3 regions of the Micromonospora sp. NPDC047548 genome follow, and region 3 is predicted to be linked to each of the others. Evidence: riboswitches for the same ligand, from Rfam matches in the RefSeq annotation. Region 3 holds a riboswitch; each other region holds the start of a gene.
The links. Region 3 has a riboswitch for cyclic di-AMP ahead of ABZ807_RS03250 (C39 family peptidase). Riboswitches for the same ligand answer to the same signal wherever they lie in the genome.
Positions count from the first base shown of each region.

Region 1: another riboswitch for cyclic di-AMP. It lies ahead of ABZ807_RS07530 (NlpC/P60 family protein); the one in region 3 lies ahead of ABZ807_RS03250 (C39 family peptidase).
Region 2: another riboswitch for cyclic di-AMP. It lies ahead of ABZ807_RS10525 (hypothetical protein); the one in region 3 lies ahead of ABZ807_RS03250 (C39 family peptidase).

Region 1 is NZ_JBEYTI010000005.1:162,862-167,565, forward strand. It holds gene ABZ807_RS07525 (NlpC/P60 family protein) at 59-1,075, shown strand; cyclic di-AMP (ydaO/yuaA leader) riboswitch at 1,228-1,364, shown strand; gene ABZ807_RS07530 (NlpC/P60 family protein) at 1,377-2,417, shown strand; gene dcd (dCTP deaminase) at 2,461-3,039, opposite strand; gene ABZ807_RS07540 (pyridoxamine 5'-phosphate oxidase family protein) at 3,119-3,685, shown strand; gene ABZ807_RS07545 (zinc metalloprotease) at 3,748-4,704, opposite strand, start outside.
Region 2 is NZ_JBEYTI010000007.1:186,488-194,982, forward strand. It holds gene ABZ807_RS10520 (carbonic anhydrase) at 215-877, shown strand; gene ABZ807_RS10525 (hypothetical protein) at 941-1,960, opposite strand; cyclic di-AMP (ydaO/yuaA leader) riboswitch at 1,965-2,095, opposite strand; gene ABZ807_RS10530 (YibE/F family protein) at 2,262-3,602, opposite strand; gene ABZ807_RS10535 (heavy metal translocating P-type ATPase) at 3,818-5,851, shown strand; gene ABZ807_RS10540 (hypothetical protein) at 5,881-6,510, shown strand; gene ABZ807_RS10545 (DUF305 domain-containing protein) at 6,614-7,210, shown strand; gene ABZ807_RS10550 (SHOCT domain-containing protein) at 7,284-7,511, opposite strand; gene ABZ807_RS10555 (metal-sensitive transcriptional regulator) at 7,674-7,973, opposite strand; gene ABZ807_RS10560 (copper ion binding protein) at 8,069-8,278, shown strand; gene ABZ807_RS10565 (hypothetical protein) at 8,314-8,495, shown strand, end outside.
Region 3 is NZ_JBEYTI010000002.1:308,294-316,788, reverse strand. It holds gene pseI (pseudaminic acid synthase) at 1-99, opposite strand, end outside; gene ABZ807_RS03275 (glycosyltransferase) at 242-1,384, opposite strand; gene ABZ807_RS03270 (polysaccharide pyruvyl transferase family protein) at 1,474-2,799, opposite strand; gene ABZ807_RS03265 (hypothetical protein) at 3,270-3,467, shown strand; gene ABZ807_RS03260 (hypothetical protein) at 3,737-4,210, shown strand; gene ABZ807_RS03255 (hypothetical protein) at 4,365-5,126, shown strand; cyclic di-AMP (ydaO/yuaA leader) riboswitch at 5,437-5,579, shown strand; gene ABZ807_RS03250 (C39 family peptidase) at 5,817-6,662, shown strand; gene ABZ807_RS03245 (alpha/beta fold hydrolase) at 6,769-7,524, shown strand; gene ABZ807_RS03240 (CDP-glycerol glycerophosphotransferase family protein) at 7,684-8,495, opposite strand, start outside.

The sequences.
Region 1 (4,704 bases), on a different contig from region 3:
TCGTCTGCCTCCGCCTTCCCCTCAGCGAGGCGCCTGGCGGTCGGTCGCTAAGGAGTCGGTGCTGGTGGCAACCATGCCCCCCCATCGTCACGCCCAGGGTCGTCCGCCAGCTCGCCCGGTCGGCCTGCGGCGGGTCGCCCGCCGCCTGCTCACACTGTTCGCCGCCGTGGCCGTCGGCGCCGGGATGCTCGCCGTGCCGGCGCACGCCGCGCCCACCCCGGAGGAGATCGAGGCGGCGATCGACAAGCAGTGGGAACAGCTCGAACCGACCATCGAGCAGTACAACAAGGTCCGCGCCCAGTTGAAGGTCAACCGCAAGAAGTCCGCCGAGCTGGAGAAGAAGATCCAGCCGCTGGCCCTGCAGACCGAGCTGGCCATGAACCGGGTCGGCGACCTCGCCTCCCGCTACTACATGACGGGCCCCTCGCAGGACCTCGCCGCGCTGCTGATCAGCGCCAAACCGGGCACCCTGACCGAGCAGCTGACCATCCTGGACCGCCTCGCCGCGCGGGAGCGCAAGGAGCTCCAGGTCGTCACCGACACCCGGCAGAAGTACGACGGCGAGAAGCAGAAGCTCGACGCGCTGATCGCCGCGGAGGTCAAGCAGGAGAAGGAGCTGGCCGCCAAGAAATCGCAGATCAACGCCGAGATCAAGCGGCTCCAGGCGGCGATGCCGAAGACCACAGTCAAGACAGCTGGCTGCCCGACCATCAACGGCGTGGTGAGCTCCGCCGCGCAGACCGCCATCCGGGTGGCCTGCCAGCAGACCGGTAAACCGTACGTCTGGGGCGCCGACGGGCCGAGCTCGTTCGACTGCTCCGGCCTCACCCAGTACGCCTACAAGGCCGCCGGGATCTATCTGACCCACCACACCGGCGCCCAGTGGAACGAGGGCAGGTCCATCCCGCGTTCCGAGGCACGCCCGGGTGACCTGGTGTTCTTCTACAGCGACCTGCACCACGTCGGTCTCTACCTCGGCAACGGTCTGATGGTCCACGCGCCCCGGACCGGCAAGCCGGTCCAGGTTTCCAGCATCGACTACATGCCGGTCGCCGGGTTCCGACGACCGAGCTGACCCGTCCGACCTCACCGCGAACCCCCGGTCACCTCGACCGGGGGTTCCGCGTATCCGGACCCGGCACGGCACGTCGGGTTGCGGATCGATAACGGTCGTCTCTACTCTGGTCATTTGTCGGCCGCCGACGATCCGTCCAACCCGGGCGGCAGCGGCCGGCACCGCCGAGTCGCCTCCGGGCGAGCCGGGGACCCAGGTACGCCGGGGTGAATCCGCAGCCACTGCGGTAGGGCGCTCCCTTCCCGCCCGAACCCGTCAGCTAACCCGGTAGGCGGTCGCGGAAGAAGGAGTACGGAGCCCGGTGGCACACCATGCCCCGCGGTCACCGTCGCACCGGTCGACCCAGGTCGCCCGGCGGACGGCTGCGCCGCGCCCACGCTGGTCCCGCTTCACCACCGCCCTCGCCGCCCTCGCCGGTGCCGCCGTCGTCCTGACCGGTGGCGCCACGGCGGCCCATGCCGAACCCTCGGTCACCGAGATCGAGCGGCAGATCGACCAGGACTGGAACACCCTCGAACCGATCATCGAGCAGCACAACGCCACCCGGCAGGACCTCGCCGCCAAGCGCCGGCAGGCCGCCGCGCTGGCCAAGCGGATCGAACCGCTGCAACTCCAGGTCGACCTCGCGATGAACCAGCTCGGCAGCCTCGCCGCCGAGGCGTACAAGGGGCAGGGCGTCTCCGCCGTCAACGCCCTGCTCGGCAGCCGCTCGCCCAGCGAACTGGTCAACCAGCTCGAACTGCTCGACCGGTTCGCCGAGCGGCAGCAGCGCGACGTGCAGGCCGTCAAGGATCTGCGCGACCAGCTCGCCGCGAAAAAGGCGCCGCTGGACGAGATGGTCGCCCAGCTCGCCCGCACCGAGGCCCAGCTGGCCGCGAAGAAGAAGCAGATCAACGCCGAGATCGACCGGCTGCAGAAGCTGCGGCTGAAGGTGTACGGCAACGGTGGCGGCGGCCCGCTGCGCCCGGCCCCGTGCCCGGCCGGCTACCCCGGCGGCCCGGCCGGGACCGCGGTCAAGTTCGCCTGCGCGCAGATCGGCAAGCCCTACGTCTGGGGCGCCGAGGGCCCGAACTCGTACGACTGCTCCGGGCTGATGCTCGCGGCGTGGGCGAAGGCCGGTGTCTCGCTGCCGCACAACGCCCGCCAGCAGCGCCAGGTGACCGCCCGGGTCAGCCGGGCCGACCTGCGCCCCGGCGACCTGGTCTTCTACTACGCCGACCTGCACCACGTCGGCATGTACGTCGGCGACGGCTGGGTGGTCCACGCCTCCCAGGCGGGAGTGCCGATCAAGATGAAGCGGGTCGACGACGGGCCGGTCAACAGCTACGGCCGGCCGGGCTGAGCGCGCGCCGGGCCCCCGGGGTTCCAGGGGCCCGGCGCGGCGGTCAGCGGGTGGGCCAGGTACGCCAGTGCTGCCAGGAGCGGCTCGGGGTCGGCCCGCGCTGGCCCTGGTAGCGCGACCCGTAGACGGCGGAGCCGTACGGGTGCTCGGCCGGGGACGAAAGCCGGAAGATGCAGAGCTGGCCGATCTTCATGCCGGGCCAGAGCGTGATCGGCAGGTTCGCCACGTTCGACAGCTCCAGCGTCACGTGCCCGGAGAAGCCCGGGTCGATGAAGCCGGCGGTCGAGTGGGTGAGCAGGCCGAGCCGGCCCAGGCTCGACTTTCCCTCGAGGCGGCCGGCGAGCTGGTCGCCGAGGGAGATCACCTCCAGCGTGGAGGCGAGCACGAACTCGCCGGGATGCAGCACGAACGGCTCGCCCTCGGGGACCTCGACCATCGAGGTGAGCTCGTCCTGCTGGATCGCCGGGTCGATGTGCGTGTACAGGTGGTTGTTGAAGACCCGGAAGAGCTTGTCGAGGCGGACGTCGATGCTGGATGGCTGCACCAGCGTGGGCTCGAAGGGCTCCAGCGCGAGCGTGCCGGTCTTGATCTCGGAGACCAGGTCGCGGTCGGAGAGCAGCATCGGCACACCATATCGAAGCGGACCGGGCGACCTGCGTGTCGGACTGCACTTTCGTACACGTGTTCGATAGGATGTCCGTATGGCTTCCTGGTCCGAATTCGCCGCTGACGAGCCCCGACTCGCCGACGGGATCCGCCTTCTCCTGCAGCAGTACGGGCCGGGCTTCGGCTACCTGGCCACCGTCCGCGCCGACGGTGGGCCCCGGGTGCACCCGGTCTGCCCCGTGATCACCGACGAGGGCCTGTTCTGCTTCGTCGTCGACTCGCCCAAGCGGCGCGACCTCGAACGCGACGGGCGGTACGCCCTGCACTCGTTCCCGCCGGAGGAGAGCGACGACGAGGCGTACGTCGCCGGCCGGGCGCAACTGGTCACCGACCCGGCCCGGGTCGCCCGGGTGGCCCGCATCGGGCGGGCGGCGCCGCAGGTCGACTGGCGGCTCTTCGAGTTCAGCGTCGACGTGGCGATGCTGACCCGCCACGACCAGGGTGGGCTCGGGCCGTCCGGCGAGGGTCAGGGGCGGCCCGGCGTCCAGGTCTGGCTCGACCCGGGCGCGGCCCATTGTGGCGGGGACGCCGCGGGCGTACCCGATCGGCGGCCGGCCCGCCACGGCCGCCACGGTTTCGACACCCGCCGCCCCGCCGCCTGACGCGGAAACGCCGGTGCCGGCCCCGTCGTGCGACGGAGCCGGCACCGGCGTCTGCTGTGGTGTTACGCCGCGCGGTAGGCGTTCCACGCGGTCAGCATGCGGCTCGCCTGACCAACGGTGAACTGGTACATGCACGAGTCGTAGGTGTAGTCCATGAAGTTGGTGATCGGGTCCAGGCCCGCTGCGGTGCAGGTGTCCCGCCCGGTCGGGCACTGGAACGCCGGCGAGGCCTCGGCCGGGGTGTCGTCGACGCTGTCACCCGAGCCGGCGCAACCGCCCTGGAAGGTGTGGTAGAGGTTCAGCCAGTGGCCGATCTCGTGGGTGCCCGTGTCGCCCTGGTTGTAGTTGGTGGCGGTGCCACCCGGCAGCGACTCGCTCAGCACGACCACGCCGTCCATGCTGTTCAGCTTCTTCTGCGGGAAGGTCGCCCAGCCGAGCAGGCCGCTGCTCAGCTCGCCCAGGTACATGTTCAGGGTGTTCTTGCCGCCCTCGCGCAGCGACGTCTTCATCGACCGCTCCGCCGAGGAGCCCTGCACGATCGGGTACCAGGACGGGTTGGTCACCCGGTTGATCTTCTGGAGCTGGAAACTGAAGGCGGTCGCCGCGCCACCGGTGGCGCCGCTGTAGGCCTGGTTGAGGACGCTGATCTGTGAATTGATCAGCGAGTCCGGGATGTTGCCGCCGGCCCGGGTGCTGTCCCGCTGGATGACGTGCACGACGACCGGGATGCTGACGGTGGCCAGCGGGGCGGCGGCCTGGGCGCCGGCGCGGAAGCTCGCCCGCTCGCGCAGCGCCGCGGCGAGGTCGGCCTCGCGCTCACGGACCTGCTTGGCGGTCAGCTCGTTGGGTTCGTGCTTGGCGATCCCACCGGCCTTGATCCGGGCGTCCGAGTGGACGTCGGCCGGCTCGGCGCAGGCCTCGGTCGGCGCTGCGGAGAACGCGGAAGCAGCGGGGACGACGCCGACTGCGGCGGTGCTGAGCAGCAGCGCGAGGGTCGTCGACGCGACACCGGCGGCACG
Region 2 (8,495 bases), on a different contig from region 3:
GGCTTTACGGCCCTGGCCTCCCCGCACCGGAACCTTTGCGGCCCGGCCCGGCCCGGCCCGGCCCGGCCCGGCCCGCCAGTCTGCGGTGAAGCATGAAATCCATATCACGTAAATCTTGACGCACCTTTCGCTGCGTGTGACCGTGGGGAGCGAGGCCGCCTCCGTCGCCGGCCGGTGTGACCAGGCCGATCACGCGAGGACCCGAGGTGAGGCAATGACCCTGACCGATCCGGCGCAGGCGCTCGCCGAACTGCACGCCGGCAACCGGCGCTTCGTCACGGGGGCGCAGCGCCACCCCAACCAGGACTCCCGTCACCGGGCGGCGGTCGCCGACGGGCAGCACCCGTTCGCGGTGATCGTGGGCTGCTCCGACTCCCGCCTCGCCGCCGAGATCATCTTCGACCGGGGCCTGGGTGACCTCTTCGTGGTCCGGACCGCCGGGCACACCGCCGGCCCCGAGGTGCTGGGCAGCGTCGAGTACGCGGTGAGCGTGCTGGGCACCCCGCTGGTGGTGGTGCTCGGTCACGACTCCTGCGGGGCCGTGCAGGCCGCCCGGGACGCCGCGCGTACCGGCACGTCGCCCGCCGGCCACCTGCGGGCGGTGGTGGACGCGGTGGCGCCCAGCCTCCGGCGGGCCGCCGAGCAGGGCGTCGACGACATCGACGAGATCGTGGACATCCACATCGCGCACACGGTGGAGGCGCTGCTCGGCAACTCCGCCGTCCTGGCCGGCGCGGTTGCCGCCGGGCGGTGCGCGGTGGTCGGCATGTCGTACCGGCTCAGCGCCGGCGAGGCGCGGACGGTGGCCGCAGTGCCCGCCGGCGGGCCCGCCGCCGCGCCGGCCCAGGCCGACCGCGCGGCCGCCGTCGCCGGCTGAATCCCGCGACGCGACGAGGGCCGCCCCCACCGGGGACGGCCCTCGTTCGGTACGTGTCGCGCGCTACAACATCGACATGTGCACGTGGTCGGTGTGGTTCGACGGTCCGCTGTACGACTTCCATCCGGTCGCCGGGAACCAGATCTGCCGGTTCCAGATGACGTAATAGATGCCGAGCCGGTCGGCGTTGCGGATCAGGAACGCGGCGAGGTTGTTGCCGTACATCCGGGTGTCTTTGTTGTACCACGGGGCGAAGCCGCTGTTCTGCAACGACCAGTCGCAGGCCTTGCCCTTCGGATGCTCCCACGGCCCGCCCGCCCGGTAGCAGCCGGCGAACCGGTTGAAGCCGGCCCGCCGGACCTCCTTGTACGCGTGCAGGGTGCGCGGCGTGATGAGGCCCGAGGTGGTCGGGTCGTTCTCGGTGCGCGACTCGGAACGCCAGCCGCCGTCGGCCGTCCGGCCGGGACCGATGCGGGCGACCGGCGACGTCGCGTCGACCAGGCCGCCGGTGAAGCCCCGGCCGCCGACCAGCGCGAGGGCCTTCTCCGCCTCCCGACTCTCCCGGGCCATGTCGTTGGTGAGCTTCTGCTGCTCGCGCACCTCGGCGTCGAGCGCCAGCTTGGCCTGCTCCGCGCGGTTCTTGGCGGAGGTGATTTCGGCCAGCTTTTGTGCGTTGACCATGTTCAGCTCGTCGAGCGCGGCGGCACGCCTGACGAACGAGTCCGGCGTGTCGCTCTCCAGCAGCATCGCCACCGCACCGATCCGGCCGGTCCGGTACGACTGCGCGGCGATCTGGGAGGCCTGCGGCTGCAACGCCACCAGTTCTTCCTGCGCGCGGCGCACCTCCAGCCCGAGCTGCTGCTGGCGCTTCTTGGACTTCTCCAGCTGCGTCTTGGCCTTCGAGTACTCGCGGTTGCGCAGCTCGATGACGTCGGTGAGCAGCTTGGGCTCGTCGTCCTCCTCGTGCCCGGAGGGGGTGGGCGTCGAGGGGGCGGCGATCGCGGCTGTCGGCCCGGCGAGGATGGCCAGGGCGGCGAACACGGCCACCACCGGTGTCAACCAGTGGCGCAGGGGTGCCGTCACAGTGTTCCCTTCCGTCGACCGCCGACCGGGTTAGCTGACGGGTTCGGGACGGAAGTGGCCCCTACCGCTCGCGCGGATTCACCCCATGTACCTGGTTCCCCGGCTCGCCGTACGGCGATTGGGCGGCGGCACCGCAGGCGCCGCAGCGCGCCTTCGGCGGTGACCGGCAGCGAGGGTACCTGACAGTCGTGCCGGGGATCTACGTCCAGAACCCGACTAATCGCGTTATTTCGTCGTAGCGTTGCGTGACGAGTGACGCGTTCGTCAGGTTCCGCGTCGTCGTCGGTCACGCAGCGGAGTGTCACCATACGGTGTCCGTGCTCCTCTCCGCTTCGGGCCACCGGGCGGGGGCCGGGGTGGACGGTCCGCCGTGACGCGGCGCGCTCAGCGCCTCGAGCGCCGCGTCCCGGTCGGCGGAGGGGCGGGGCGTGGGCGCCGGACCGGCACCCCGCGCCGGATCGGCGGCCGGGCCACGGCCGGCGGTGGCCACCAGCGCGGCCAGCCCGGTGGTCAGCGGCACGGCGGCGACCAGGCCGAGCGTCGCCACCGCGCTGCGGACGATCTCCTGGGCCAGGAACTCGCTGGTGAGGATCTGGCCCACCGGCCGGCTGTCCGCGGTGAGCAGGAGCAGCAGCGGCAGCGAGGCGCCCGCGTACGCGAGCACGATGGTGTTGACCGTGGAGGCGATGTGTGCCCGGCCGACCCGGGTGGCGGCCCGGTAGAGCTGCGTCCGGGACAGCCCGGGGTTGGCGTGCGCCAGCTCGGTGACCGTGGCGGCCTGGGTGACCGTGACGTCGTCGAGCACCCCGAGCGAGCCGATGATGATGCCGGCCAGCAGCAGCCCGTGCAGGTCGACGTCGCGCTGGTACATCGACAGCGTGGTGGCCTCCTCGCTGCCGTACCCGGTCAGGTGGGTGGCGGCGATGGCCAGGGTGCCGAGCAGCCCGGTCAGCACCAGGCTGCCCAGCGTGCCGAGGACCGCGACCGAGGTCTGCGCGGTGATTCCGTGGGTCAGGTACAGCACCACGAACATGATCAACGCCGAGCCGGTGATCGCGATCAGCAGCGGTGAGCCGCCCGCGGCGATCCCGGGCACGACGAAGGCCAACAGGATGGCGAAGCTGGCGCCCAGCCCGGCCAGCGCGGCCAGCCCGCGCAGCCGGCCGAACGCCACGATCGCCGCCGCGAAGAGCGCCACCACCAGCAGCAGGGGCTTGCCCCGCTGGTGCTCGGCGATCTGGTAGCTGCTGGCCGTGGGGGCGGCCGGGTCGGAGAGTTGGACCAGCACCACCTCGTCGCCCACCGCCACGCTGGGCGCGCCCGGGCCGGCCGGCACCGGGGTCTCCACCTGGCTGCCGCTGTCCGGGCCCTGTTCGACCCGGACCGTCACCGTCCCGCACGGGCCCTCGGCCGCCCCTCCGGGGGCCTCCGGCGTCGACGGGCAGGGTTCGGTCACCACCCGGGTCACCGTGCCGTGGTGGCGCGGCGGCTCGGTGCCGCCGTCGGTCTGCCCGGAGTCACCCGGCCAGAGCACCAACGCGGCGATCACCGTGACGACGAACAGCGGGACCACCACCGCGACGAGGATCCGCCGCACACCTGGCGGGGCGGACGGAGCGGGACGGGTGTGGTCGGCGCCCATTTCGAATCTCCCAACGATCCAGAGCGGGGTACGTGTCAGCCGGCCGGTCGGTTCACTGGCGGGACGCGCGTACCGGGACGCGTATCCCGGTCCCGCCCTCCGGGTGCCGGCGCGGCTGCGGGCGGAGTGTCATGGCCGGAGAATGGTAGCCAGGGTCGGTGCGGATCCGCCCGGTTCGTACCACCGGCAGCGCCCCCAGGGGGCATCTTGGGGGCATGGACCAGCATGCCGGCCACGCTGCGCACCCCGGGCCCGACCGGCCTCGCGGGCACGACAAGCACGCCGGCCACGACCCGGAGATGTTCCGCCGTCGGTTCTGGGTCTGCCTGGCGTTGACGCTGCCCGTGGTCGCCACCAGCCACATGGTGATGGACTGGTTCGGCTACTCCCTGGAGTTCCCCGGGCGGTCCCTGGTCGGGCCGGTGCTCGGCTCGGTGGTCTTCTGGTGGGGTGGCTGGCCGTTCCTGGTCGGCGCCGTCCGCGAGGTGCGCGACCGGGCCCCGGGGATGATGCTGCTGATCGGGATGGCGATCACCGTCGCGTACGCCGCCTCGCTCGCCACCAGCCTCGGCGCCTTCGACCTGGACTTCTGGTGGGAGCTGGCCGCCCTGGTCACCATCATGCTGCTCGGGCACTGGCAGGAGATGAAGGCGATCGGCCAGGCGCGGGGCGCGCTCGCGGCGCTGGCCGCGCTGCTCCCGGACGACGCCGAACGAATCGGGCCGCAGGGCGGTACCGAGCGGGTGCCGGTGAGCCACCTGCGGGTGGGAGACGTGGTGCTGGTGCGCCCCGGTGGCCGGGTGCCGGCCGACGGGCGCGTCGTCGACGGCGCCGCCGAGCTGGACGAGTCGATGGTCACCGGCGAGTCCCGCCCGGTGCCCCGGGCCGTCGGGGACCGGGTGGTGGCCGGCACCGTGGCCACCGACTCGGCGATCCGGGTACGCGTCGACGCGGTGGGCGACCAGACCACCCTGGCCGGCATCCAGCGTCTCGTGGCGCAGGCGCAGCAGTCCGGCGGGCGGGCGCAGGTGCTCGCGGACCGCTTCGCCGCCTGGCTCTTCTACGTCGCCACCGTGACCGCCGTGCTGACCGCCCTGGTATGGACCGCGCTGGGCGAGCGGAACGAGGCGGTGGTGCGCACCGTGACGGTCCTGGTGATCGCCTGCCCGCACGCGCTCGGCCTGGCCATCCCACTGGTGATCGCGCTCTCCACCGCGCTGGCCGCCCGCTCCGGCGTGCTGGTCCGCGACCGGCTGGCGCTGGAACGGATGCGCACCGTGGACGTGGTGCTCTTCGACAAGACCGGCACCCTCACCAAGGGTGAGCACGCGCTGGTCGGGGTCGCCGCCGCGCCGGGCCGCGACGAGGACGAGGTGCTGCGGCTCGCCGCCGGGGTCGAGGCGGACAGCGAGCACCCGCTGGCCCGGGCGATCGTCGCGACCGCCGCCGGGCGCGGGGGCCGGGCCCCGGCCGCCGGGTTCCGCTCGCTGCCGGGGCGCGGCGTCCGGGCCGACATCGACGGTACGCCGTACGCGGTCGGTGGCCTCGCACTCCTGCGCGAGCGGGGGCTGGAGCTGCCCGAAGCGCTTCAGCCGGCGGCCCGGCGCTGGGCGGAGCGCGGCGCGGTGGTGCTGCACCTGGTCCGCCTGCCGGACACCGTCCTCGGCCTGCTCGCCCTCGCCGACGAGGTACGCCCCGAGGCGCGGGAGGCGATCGTCCAGCTGCGCGCCGAGGGGATCCGGACCATCGCGATGGTCACCGGGGACGCCCGGACGGTGGCCGAGGCGGTCGCCGCGGACCTCGGCTTCCGGCCCGGCGTCGACGAGGTCTTCGCCGAGGTGCTGCCCGCCAACAAGGACCAGCAGGTGACCGGGCTGCAACGCCGGGGGCTGCGGGTGGCGATGGTCGGTGACGGGGTCAACGACGCACCGGCGCTGGCCCGGGCCGACGTGGGGATCGCGATCGGGGCGGGCACCGACGTGGCGATCGAGTCGGCCGGGGTGGTGCTCGCCTCATCCGACCCGCGCGGAGTCGCCGGGGTGGTCCGGCTCTCCCGGGCGGCGTACCGGAAGATGCGGCAGAACCTCGCCTGGGCGGCCGGCTACAACGTGGTGGCGCTGCCGCTGGCGGCCGGGGTGCTGGCCGGGGCGGGCGTGGCGCTCAGCCCGGCGCTCGCCGCGGTGCTGATGTCCGCCTCGACGATCGTGGTGGCGCTCAACGCCCAGCTGCTGCGCCGGGTACGCCTCTGATCCTTCGAACGGTCGGTTAGCGTGGTCGGATGCGGACGGCGACGGCGTCGACTGCCGGGTGGTGGGCCCGGCTGCTGCTGTTCGCCTGCACCCTGCTCGGGCTGGCCGCCATGCACACCATCGGTCACGGCACGCACTCCGCCGCGTCCCACCCGGACGACCACGTCGCCGCCATGTCGCAGCGGGCGCTGGTCACCTCCGCCCTCCCGGAGACGGTCAGGGTCGCCCCCGCCGCCCTCTCGGAAGCGGTCAGGGTCGCCGCCGCCCTGGTCGAAGCGGCCCCGGTCGCCCACGCCGCCGCGCCGGTGTCGTTCGCCGGCCACCTCGACGGGGTGGCGGCCGGTGACGACTGCGCCGGGGATGGCTGCGCCGGGGACGGCTGTCCGCGGGCCGCTCCCGCTGAGCTGCCGGCCGGTGCCCACCCGGGCGGCGCGCTGGCGCTTCCCGCCGAGCCGGGGGATGCCCCGAGCGGCTGGAGTGTCTGTCTGGCGGTGCTTGGCGCCGTCACGGTCGCGCTGCTGCTGGTGGCGCTGCTGCTCGGCCGGGCCCGCCCCGCCGTCGCGCTCCGCCACTCGGCCGGGCCGTCGCGTGGGCCGCGTGCCCCGCCACCCCGCCCGGTCGGGCTCCGCCTCGCCACGGTGTCGGTGCTGCGCAGATAGGACGCCCCGACGCGGCCACGCCGCGTCCGGAGTCCGCTGCGTACGTCATCCACACCGAAAGGTTTCGATCGTGTCTACTCGTACCATTGCGCGCCGCGCCGCCATGGCCGGCGTGACCCTCACCGCCGCTCTCGCCCTGGCCGCCTGCGGCGGCGACAACCACTCAACCGGTTCCGGCCACGACCTGCCGGCCGCGGGCGCCAGCGGCGGCCCCTCGGCGGGCGCGTCCGCCGCGTTCGGCGACGCCGACGTGATGTTCGCCCAGATGATGATCCCGCACCACCAGCAGGCGGTGCGGATGTCGGAGCTGGCCGACAGCCGGGCCCGGGATCCGGAGGTCAAGCGCCTCGCCGCCCAGATCAAGGCCGCTCAGGCGCCGGAGATCGCCACCATGACCGGCTGGCTCGCCGCCTGGGGCCGGCCCGTCCCGTCCGGCAGCCCGGCCGGTGGCCACCTGGACCACGGCATGCCGGGCATGATGTCCGACGCCGACATGGGGAAGCTGGCGGACGCCTCCGGCCAGCAGTTCGACCGGCAGTTCCTGACCATGATGATCGCTCATCACGAGGGCGCGATCACCATGGCGCAGGAGGAGTTGGCCAGCGGCGCGAACGCGGCCGCCAAGGCCATGGCGCAGCAGATCGTCTCCGCCCAGCAGGGCGAGATCGACACCATGAAGACGATCCTCGCCCGGCTCTGAGCGGTCACGACCGGGGCGTCCGGAGCTGTTGCGGCTCCGGACGCCCCCGGCCCCGTCGGCGTGACCGCGCCGGTCAGCCCCCGGTCCGCAGCGCCGACCGCCGTCGCTGGTAGTCCTCGTCGTCGATCTCGCCGCGCGCGTAGCGCTCGTCGAGGATCGTCCGCGCCGAGGAGGAGGCGGCGGCCGTCGACGGCGGCGTCTGCGCCAGCCGGTAGGTCAGATAGCCCAGGGCCGCCAGGCCGGCCAGCACCAGCAGCGGCCAGATCCACATGAGGCCCGCCATCGGGGCGTAACCCATCATGGCCGCCCTCCGTCCGTGACTCGGGCGGCCGGTCCGGTGCCGGTGGCGCCGGCCCCGGTCGCCACCTCCGACGCTAGTCGCGCCGACGGCGGGTGTCCGGGGGCGGTGGGCCCGCGGTGGCCGGGTCGAAGGTCCCGGTCCCGGCCGGAAGCGGTCGCCCGGTCAGCCCCGCTTCATCAGGCGGCCGACGGCGGCCATCATCTCGGCGGCCATCTCGTCGGCGCGGCCCTCGGCGGCCCCCTCGCGCATGCAGTGCCGGGCGTGACCGTCGAGCAGGCCGAGGGCGACCTTGTCCAGGGCGGCCTGGATCGCCGAGATCTGGGTCAGCACGTCGATGCAGTACCGGTCGTCGTCGACCATCTTCTCCACGCCGCGGACCTGGCCCTCGACGCGGCGCAGCCGCGCGAGCAGCTGGTCCTTGCTGGCGGTGTAGCCCCGGGTCGGGGTGCTCGGTGTGGTCATGGCGACAAGGATAGCCTACCCCCCAGGGGTATGCTACGGTCCTTGGGCGAGCTACCCCTGGGGGGTATAGCATCGGTTACGAGAGGAGAGCTGCCATGGTCACCAACACGTACCAGGTGCAGGGCATGACCTGCGGGCACTGCGTCAACTCGGTCAGCGCCGAGGTGGGCGCGATCGAGGGCGTCAAGGACGTCCAGGTGGACCTGGCCTCCGGCCAGGTCACCGTCACCAGTGAGAGCCCGCTGGACACCGACTCCGTGCGCGCCGCGGTCGACGAGGCCGGGTACGACCTCGTCGAGGCGTGACGCGTCACCGACGGAGAGAGAACCGAGGTACCACGATGAACACGGCGACGAAGCTGAGCGGTTTCGCCCTCGGCCTCGCGGCGGTGTTCGGCACGGCGTACGGGGTCGGCCACCTGGCCGGTCCCGTCACGCCAGCCGCCGACACCCGCCACGACACCGCCAGCCCCTCCCACGACTCCGACTCCCACGACTCCGACTCCCACGGCGGCGGCCCCGC
Region 3 (8,495 bases):
GTCCAGGTCACCGTTGTGGTTGCCGGACATCTCGGCGACCACGAAGGGCCGCTGTCCGGTCCCGACCACGTGCGGTCCGATCTTCACTGTCGCCGTCATTCCCGACCTCTGTCTGCTGTGCGTCCGCGCGCGGGCGCGGTCCCTGCCTCGTCGTCCGGGGACGACCTGGAAAACTGCCCTGCCGTGGGCTGTCCGACTCGGGGCCGTCCGGTGCGGCGACGCGATGCTGCGCCGATTCTCGTCACGGGGCGCCGCGACCGGCCAGCGCGTCGGTCGCCCCGGCCCGCTCCGGCCCACCCGCGGCGGGGCCCCCGCCGGCCCGCTCGGCATCGGGGGAGTCGGCCGGGGGCGCGGCGGGCCGGCGCAGCCGACCGGCGAGCCGGTGGGCCTGGCGCAGCGCCGCGTACGCGAGGTAGTTGTCCCGGCCCACCAGCCGGTGCTTGAGCCCGGCCACCCCGCCGGGACGGGGGTAGCCGCCCGCCGGCAGGTGGCGACGGTACTGCGCGGCCACCCGCCGGAAGAAGTCCCGGCGCAGGTGCGGGTGCAGCCGGTCGTCGTTGCCGACCACCACCAGCATGTGGTTCACCATCAGCCCGAACAGCTCGGCCCGCAGCCGCTCGTCTGGGAACCGCCGGCGGACCCAGTCCAGCAGCCGGTCGTACTGGTCGAAGGCGTCGAAGTGCCGCCCGCTGCGGGTCGAGGTGATCGCCCCCTGCCGGCCCTGCCGGTAGAGGTAGCAGACCCGGTCCAGCACCGAGATCTTCTCCGCGCCGATCAGCAGCGGGTGGCTGAACGGGATGTCCTCGTACCAGCCGGGGTGGAAGCGCAGCTCCAGCTCGTCCATGAACGCGCGGCGGACCACCTTGTTCCAGGCGGTGTGCTGCACCCGCAGCAGCTGCGGCCGGTCGGCCAGGCGCACCACGTCCGGCACCCCGCGCAGCAGGGGGCTGCTGGCGTCGACCTCGCGGCGGCCGCCCTCGTGCACCCGCAGGTGGTCCAGGAGCAGCACGTCGGGGCGGTGCGCGCGCAGCCGTTCCAGCACGGCGGGGATCGTGCCCGGCGGCAGCCAGTCGTCGCTGTCGACGAACCAGACGTACTCGCCGGTCGCCACCTCCAGGCCGGCGTTGCGGGCCAGGCCCAGGCCGACGTTGCTGCTCAGGTGCACCGTACGCACCTCGGACCGGCCAGCGCCGTACGAGCGCAGCATCTCCCCGCACCGGTCCGGGGAGGCGTCGTCGACGGCGACCAGCTCGACCGTGCCCTGCTCGCCGGCCGGGACGTCCGCCCGGACCGACTCGAGGCACTGGTACAGGTACGCCTCCACCCCGTGGACCGGCACGACGATGCTCAGCAGGGGGGTGGCGGGCGTCGGCTCGTTGACCACCCCGCCACCCTGGTGCACCTGGGTGGACGGGCCCGGAACCTGGCGTATCCGGCGGAGATGGAGTTACTGAACAGCGGCCGGACGGCGGGTTAACGGCTCAGGATGCGGCGTACCGGCCCGCCGACCGCCCGCTTGACCCGGGCCCGCAGCCGCTGCTCCTCCAGCGCCTGCACCTGGCCGCCCAGCGCGGTGGTGCGGTCCCGCAGCCACTGGATCCGCTCCAGCAGTTCCTCGGGGGAGGTCGCCGTGGCCGGGCGGACGGCGGGCGGGAAGGTGGTGGCACGTACCCGCTCGTCGAAGCGGGCGGCGGCGTCCCCGTCGTCGAACGCGTTGCCGAGCCGGTGCCTGGCGAGGAAGGCCGTCATCCGCTCGTAGCGGGCCCGATGACCGGCGTGCAGGGCGGTGTAGTCCGCCTCGGCGTAGAGCTGTGCGGCGTCCACGTCGGCGGGCACCTCCTTCATCGTCCGGTGCGGGATGTCGAAGTACCGGGCCAGTTCCAGGGTGCGCGAGTCGTGCGCGAAGAGGTAGCCGGGGGTGCCGGCGACCAGCGCGGTGATGGTGCCGTGGATCCGGGTGCCGAAGGCGAAGTCGAACCCGGAGAGGTAGTCCATCCAGGTCCACGGGTCCAGGAACATCCGCACCTTGTCCTCGACGAACAGCGGGTGGGAGGTGTGCACCGGGATCGGGCTGGTCTTACCCCGGTCCTCGGGGGCGTCCCCGTGCAGCAGCGTGCCGAGGGTGGTCAGGTCCTGCGGCAGGTAGCGCAGGTTCGGGTAGCGCCGGTGGTGCGAGGCGATGATCTTCGCCATCGACTTCACGTACGGGGAGACGGTCAGCGCGACCCGGTCCTGGAGCTCCAGCGTCGGCTTGGCCTTCCGCACCGTCAGTCGGTCGCCGTGCAGGAACATCGACGGACAGCCGATCACCTCGACCGCCGAGAAGCCGAGGGTGCGCAGGTAGCTCTCGGTGATCTCGCCGCGTACGCCGATGCTGGGCGAGCGGTCGAGCACCGCGCGGACGAACCGGCTGACCACGTCGTCGATCGGGCGCAGGTACTCCCGGTCGCCGGTCATGTCGGTCTGCACCCCGACGCCGAGCACGACCACCGGGATCTTCAGCCGCTCGACCAGCCGGGTCATCAGCTCGATGCGGTGGGCGTAGCTGCGCCGGAAGGCGTTGGCCAGCGGTACGACGTAGACGTCGTAACGGTCGTTGATCTCGTCGGCGTCCCGGGGGTTCACCTTGAACTCGGTCGGCGTGATCTCGGCGGTCGTCGTGCTGAGTAGCTTGTGCGCGGCGTGGCTGAAGACGAGGTTGCCGTTGTTGACCCCGATCCAGTCTCCCTCGAAGGCCTCCTCCGCAGAGCGGACGTCGAACGGGCCCTTCTTCGCCCGCATCAGGATCCGCTGGTGCATCGCCACTCCATTCGTGGTCCACCCGTGCCGGGGCGGCCCGGAGGGAGGATGCCGGCCGACCCGCCGCCGGGCACGACGTCGGCTGCGGGTCCCGGAATATTAGGGCAATCGGCAGCTGCCGTACATCTGCCGCTGCTCCCGCGTCCCCGGGCCGGATGGCGGCGGCCCCACCAGCCGGTAGGGTGCCCGGACGGTGGGACCGGTGCCGGGCCGCGGTCGCGGCGCCGAGCGGCCGGGGGAGGAGAGCGTGCGGGTGAGCGTGGCGACGGTGGGGTGCCCGGCATGACGAGTGCGGTGAGCGCACCGACCGCTGCGGCGAGCCGGCTGCCCTCGCTGACCGGGCTGCGCTGGGTGGCCGCGATGCTGGTCTTCGGATACCACGCCGGTGCACGTGCTGGTGATGGTCACCGTGCTGCGGGCAACCGGCCACCTCGGCGTCGGGCTGCCCGGCTGGTGGGGGGCCGCAGGCGGTGTTCGGCTTCCTGGCGGTGAACCTGGTGCTGGCCGCCCTGCTGCACCGCTGGGTGGAGACGCCGATGATGCGCCGCCTGGCCCCCCGACGCCGGCCCGGTCCCGCCCCGGCGGCTGGTCCGTCCACGCTGGACCCCGACGTCGCGCCGCACCGGCGCCGCGACCGGCCGCCGACGCGACGGCCGGCCGACCGGTAGAGTACGCGGGCCCGCGCGACCTGCACTGAGCCGTGTCCACGCGGTGCGGTGCGGTGCGGCGGGCTCACGCGGCGACGCCCGCGCCCGTCCACCTCACGCGGATTGCGGCATGTCGCGGTGACATTTTCGCTGGATTGCGCGACTCGCCGCAAACCGCAGGCGTTCGTCGGCATCACGCGGACTGCGGGCCGGCACGGCGCGACACGCCCGGCGGCGCTGCGATCACCCGGCATCGGCGGTAGCGTGGGATTGTGCTTCCGGTCGCGCTCATGAGTCCTCTGTGGTGGGTGGCGCGCTGGAGTTCCCGGCTGCTGACCAGCCTTGCTGTGGCGGTCGCGCTCTCCCTCGGCGGTCCGGCCCTGCCGGACGGCGGCGCGCTGTCCGCCGCCGCGAGCCCGGACGGGGCCCCGGCCCTCGCCGGCCTGGCGGTGCCCGAGGCCGTCCGCGCGGCCGGCGTCGCGACCGTGACGCTCCCTGCCGGGGACGCTGCGACCGTGACGCTCCCTGCCGGGGACGCTGCGTCCGTGACGCTCCCTGCCGGGGACGCTGCGACCGTGACGCTCCCCGCCGGGGACGCTCCGATCGCCGGCCGCGCCTTCGCCGGCCCGCACGCCGCCCCGCTCGACCCGGCCGCCTCGCTCGACCCGGCCGGCCGCCCGGCTCGCCCGGTCACCGCGCCGCCGCTGCCGCTGACCGGGCTCTCCGCCGGCGCCACCGGCCCCCGCGCTCCGCCGGTCGGCTGACCGCCACGCGGGGGCGACCCGCGACCGCGTCTTCGAGAACCTCACCACCGCACCCGCCCGCCGGCACGCGCCGCCGCCCCCCGGCGTCGCCACGTCGCCCGCAGGTCGGCGTACGGACCCCTCTGCCGCATCCCGCTCCCGGGAGGTCCCGACCGTGAACACCGTCCTCTACCAGTTCCTCGTCGAGGTCCCGACCGCCGCCGCCATCTGGTCGGTCCTGCTCGTGCTCGCTTTGACCGGGCTCACCGTGCTGGCCGCCCGCTCCGAACGGGACGGCGCCCTCGCCGAGCCGGCCGCCGACCCGTCCCTGACCGCCGACCCGGCGACCGAGCTGGCGGACCTGCGCCGGTACGCCGAGGAGGTCGTCGTCGCCGCCGCCGGCGCGGCCCAGACCGCGCGTCGGCGGCGGGAGGCCTGGCTGGCCGCCCAGGAGGAGGTGGACCGGGCCTGGACGGCGTACGACGAGGCGGAGAGCGCCGCCCGCCGGTTCGCCGGCGCCGGCGCCCTGCCCGCCCCGTACACCCCCCGCACGCCGGCCGAGTACGCCGGCCGGGAGCGCTGGCTGCACCAGGCGGCGGTGGCGGCCCACTGGCGGGGCGAGCTGCCGGTGGAGCGGCTGCGGGACATCTTCGCGCACCGGGACGGCTGGGACCCCCGGCGGCACCCGGTCGAGCAGGAGGTGCTGCTGGCCCGGGCGGTACGCGGCGGCCGGCGGGACGCGTACCGGGCGGCGGCCGGGCGGGAGTGGTCGGCGTGGCGGGACGCCGAACTGGCCGCCGAGGCGGCCCGTGCACTGGCCGTCGAGGCGTACGCGGCGGCGGGGCGGCTGCGCCCGGTGCGGGTGCCCGCCCAGCGGGCGACGGCGGCGGCGCGTACGGCGCCCGCGGCGCGCTGGCGGCCCGCCCGGGTGGGATGACGGCGCGACCGGGTCCAGATCGTTACCCGAATTGGCGTGAACCACGTCACGGTGCTGGGGAAACCGGCCATCCGGGCACAGTCGGTGACATCGATTGCGGCAATCCGGAGCGGTTACCGCCGCCTCGTCCGGTTGTCGCCCGGAGGTCCCTCGAAAACCGCCTGTCCCATTGAATAGCGTCAGTGCCGGACTGTACGGCAAATTCGTCGCCCTGATCATGTTTAAGCAGCTGGCAGCCCTTTGCGGGCGCGCCGACCGGCCAGTAGTGTCGCCCCGGTCCGGTGCGGTTTCCGATCGCAAGAGGCGACGCCGCGCTGACCCGCTCAATCGTGGATTTCCACGAACCGGGGACCCATGCACGTCCGGGGTGAATCCGCAGGCCACGGCCCGTGGTAGGGCGCTCTTCCCGCCCGAATCCGTCAGCTAACCCGGTAGGCGGCGTCGGAAGGAGTTTCCTCCTCGTGCAGCACGCTCGCATCCCTCGGTTTTCTCCCCACCTCGGTACCGGGGTGCTTCCGCCGGTCCGCCGCGCCCTCGCGAGCTGATTCCGGAACCCATCCCGCCGCCCGGCCACTGACCGGGCGCACCCCCGCCGAGCGGCCCCCACGCCGGTTCCTACCCCGCGGGTGACGTCCCGTCACGCGCCGGTCCGGCACGCCGCTCCCGCCCTCGTACCGTGGAGGAAAACACGTGAAGCACACCCTGAAGCGGCAGCTGCGCCGGCTGGCCACCGAGCGGCCGTACCAGCTCGTCGCCGGTTCGGCCGCCGCGCTGGTGCTGGTCTCGGGCGCCGCCACCCTGTCCCCCGGCGAGCCGCCCGCCCGCCAGCAGGCCTCGGCCGCCGTCGCCGAGGTGGCACCCCGGCTGGACGACGTCGCCACCCGCAGCCAGGCCCGCGTCGCCACCACCCCGTCCGCCGACCAGTCGCCCTCAGCCAGCGCCTCGCCCTCGGCCAGTTCCTCGCCGTCGTCCAGCGCCGCCAAGGCCACGGCGGACCCGGACGTGACCAGCGAGGCGACCCCGAAGCCGCCGTCGACCAAGGTCCTGACGTACGACTACCAGGCGCAGACCGCCTACTACAACTGCGGTCCGGCGGCGGTGCGCAACGCGCTCAGCGCGGCCGGCATCGAGCGGACCCAGTACGAGCTGGAGGCACCCCTCGGCACCACCGAGATGGGCACCAACTCCGCGCTGGACACCACCCGGGGCCTGAACCAGTTCGTCAAGGGCGACCCGTACCGGACCCGGATGTTCGCGGGCACCCCGAGCTCGGCGCAGATCGACCAGCTTCAGGCCGACGTGGTCGCGACGATCACCGACCGGCGGGGCGTGGTGGCGAACATCGCCGGCACCGCCACCGACACCGACGGCGGCTGGCACTCCTTCCCGGGCGGCCACTACATCGCCGTGGTCGGCTACAAGAACGACGGCCGGACGGTCCGGATCGCCGACTCGGCGGACCCGAACCTGCCGTCGTACTGGATGAGCACCATCGACCTGGCCAACTGGATCGCCACCCGGGGCTACTCCGCCTGATCGACACCACTGCGCGTACGGGCACCGGCTCCCCGAGGGGGCCGGTGCCCGTCGCCGTCGAAGCGGGTCTCGCGCGGCGGAACCGGGCGGTGGCACACTGCGGCCCATGACCGACGACTCGGGTACCCGCCGGCTGATGTTGGTGCTGCACGGGATGGGCGCCACCGGCGACGTCTGGCTGCCCTGGGCGCCGCTGCTGGAGCACCGCTGGCCGGGCCGCTGGCTGGCGCCGGACCTGGCCGGGCACGGCTTCTCGCCGCCGCTGCCCGGGTACTCCTTCGCCGGGTTCGCCGGTCAGGTCGCGACGGGGCTCGGTCCGGTGGCCGAGGGCGGGCGGCCGGGTGAGCGGCTGGTGGTCCTCGGCCATTCTCTCGGCGGCGTGGTCGCGCTGGCGCTCGCCGCCCGCGACGGCGGGCTCCCGGTCGACGCGGTGGTCGGGCTGGGCATCAAGACGGTCTGGTCGCCGGGCGAGTTGGCCAGGGCGCGCGAGTTGGCGGAGCGCCCGATGACCTGGTTCGCCAGCCGGGACGACGCGGCCCGCCGCTACCTGAAGGTGGCCGGCCTCGGTGGGCTGTTCGCGCCGGACCACCCGGTGGTCGACGCCGGCCTGCGCGCCGAGGACGGCCGCTGGCGGCTCGCCATGGACCCGGCCGCCTTCGCGGTCGGCGCGCCGGACCTGCCGGCCCTGCTGGCCGCCACCGACGTCCCGGTGCTGCTGGCCCGGGGCGAGCACGACCCGATGGTCAGCGACGCGCAGCTGACCGAGCTGGGCGTGCCCGTCGTGACGCTGCCCGGCCTCGGGCACAACGCCCACATCGAGGACCCGATGGCGGTGCTGGCCCTGCTCGACCCGTACCTGTGAGCGTGGCGGACGGGCGGGCCGCGGCTGGCGTGGGCAGGTCGACCGCGAGGTGGTCGTGACGCCGCTCGCCGCGCGGCCCCGTCCCGGTGCCCGTGAGCAGCCCGGACAGCCCGACGTCCCGTGCCCGCCGGGGCGGCGCGGGGCGTCGGATACGGGGGTTCAGGCGGTGCGGGAGACGGCGGTGCCGTCGCGCGTCAGGGCCTCCGACGCGCGCGGCGCCGGCGGCTCCCAGCCCGGCGCCAGCTCGCGCCGGGCCGCGTCGAGGAACCCGTCGGCGTACGAGTCGGCGGGGAAGTCGCCCAGGTAGCGGCGGCGGGTCTCCCAGCGGGCGGACGCCAGCGGATCGGTGTCCAGCAGCCGGGTCAGCACCTCGTCGACGTTGGACATGTCCCGCCGCAGCGTGTAGCCCGAGCCGGCGAGGGGGAACCGCGCCACGAAGTCGTCGCCGTCCACGCCCATGTCGGTCACCGCGTACGGCTTGCCCGAGTAGAGGAAGTCGGAGATCACCCCGGAGACGTCGGAGACCAGCGCGTCGGCCCGGTTGACGCAGTCGACCAGGGAGAGCTCGCGGCTCGCGGCGGCGCCCCAGAGGTGCTGCCGGCCGGTGCTGGCCCGGTCGGCCGCCAGCAGTTCGGTCAGCCGGGCCAGCTGTCGGGCCGAGGCCGGGTTCTGCGCGGTGTACGGGTGGGCCCGCAGGATAACCGTCGCCCCCCGGTCCAGCAGCCGGCGCACCAGCGTCTCGGCCACCGGCAGCGAGCAGTAGTTGGCGTCGGCGTGGTGCCCCGTCCAGGTCGGGGTGTAGAGCACGGTCGGGTTCGGCAGGCCGGTGGCCGGCTCGGTGCGTACGTCGATGGCCTCGACCTGCGGGCGGCCCACCACGACGAACTTCTCCGCCGGGATCTCCACCCCGGCGCGGGCGTACCGTTCGACGGCGGCGGGTCCGGCCACGAAGATCCGGTCGAAGATCGCCG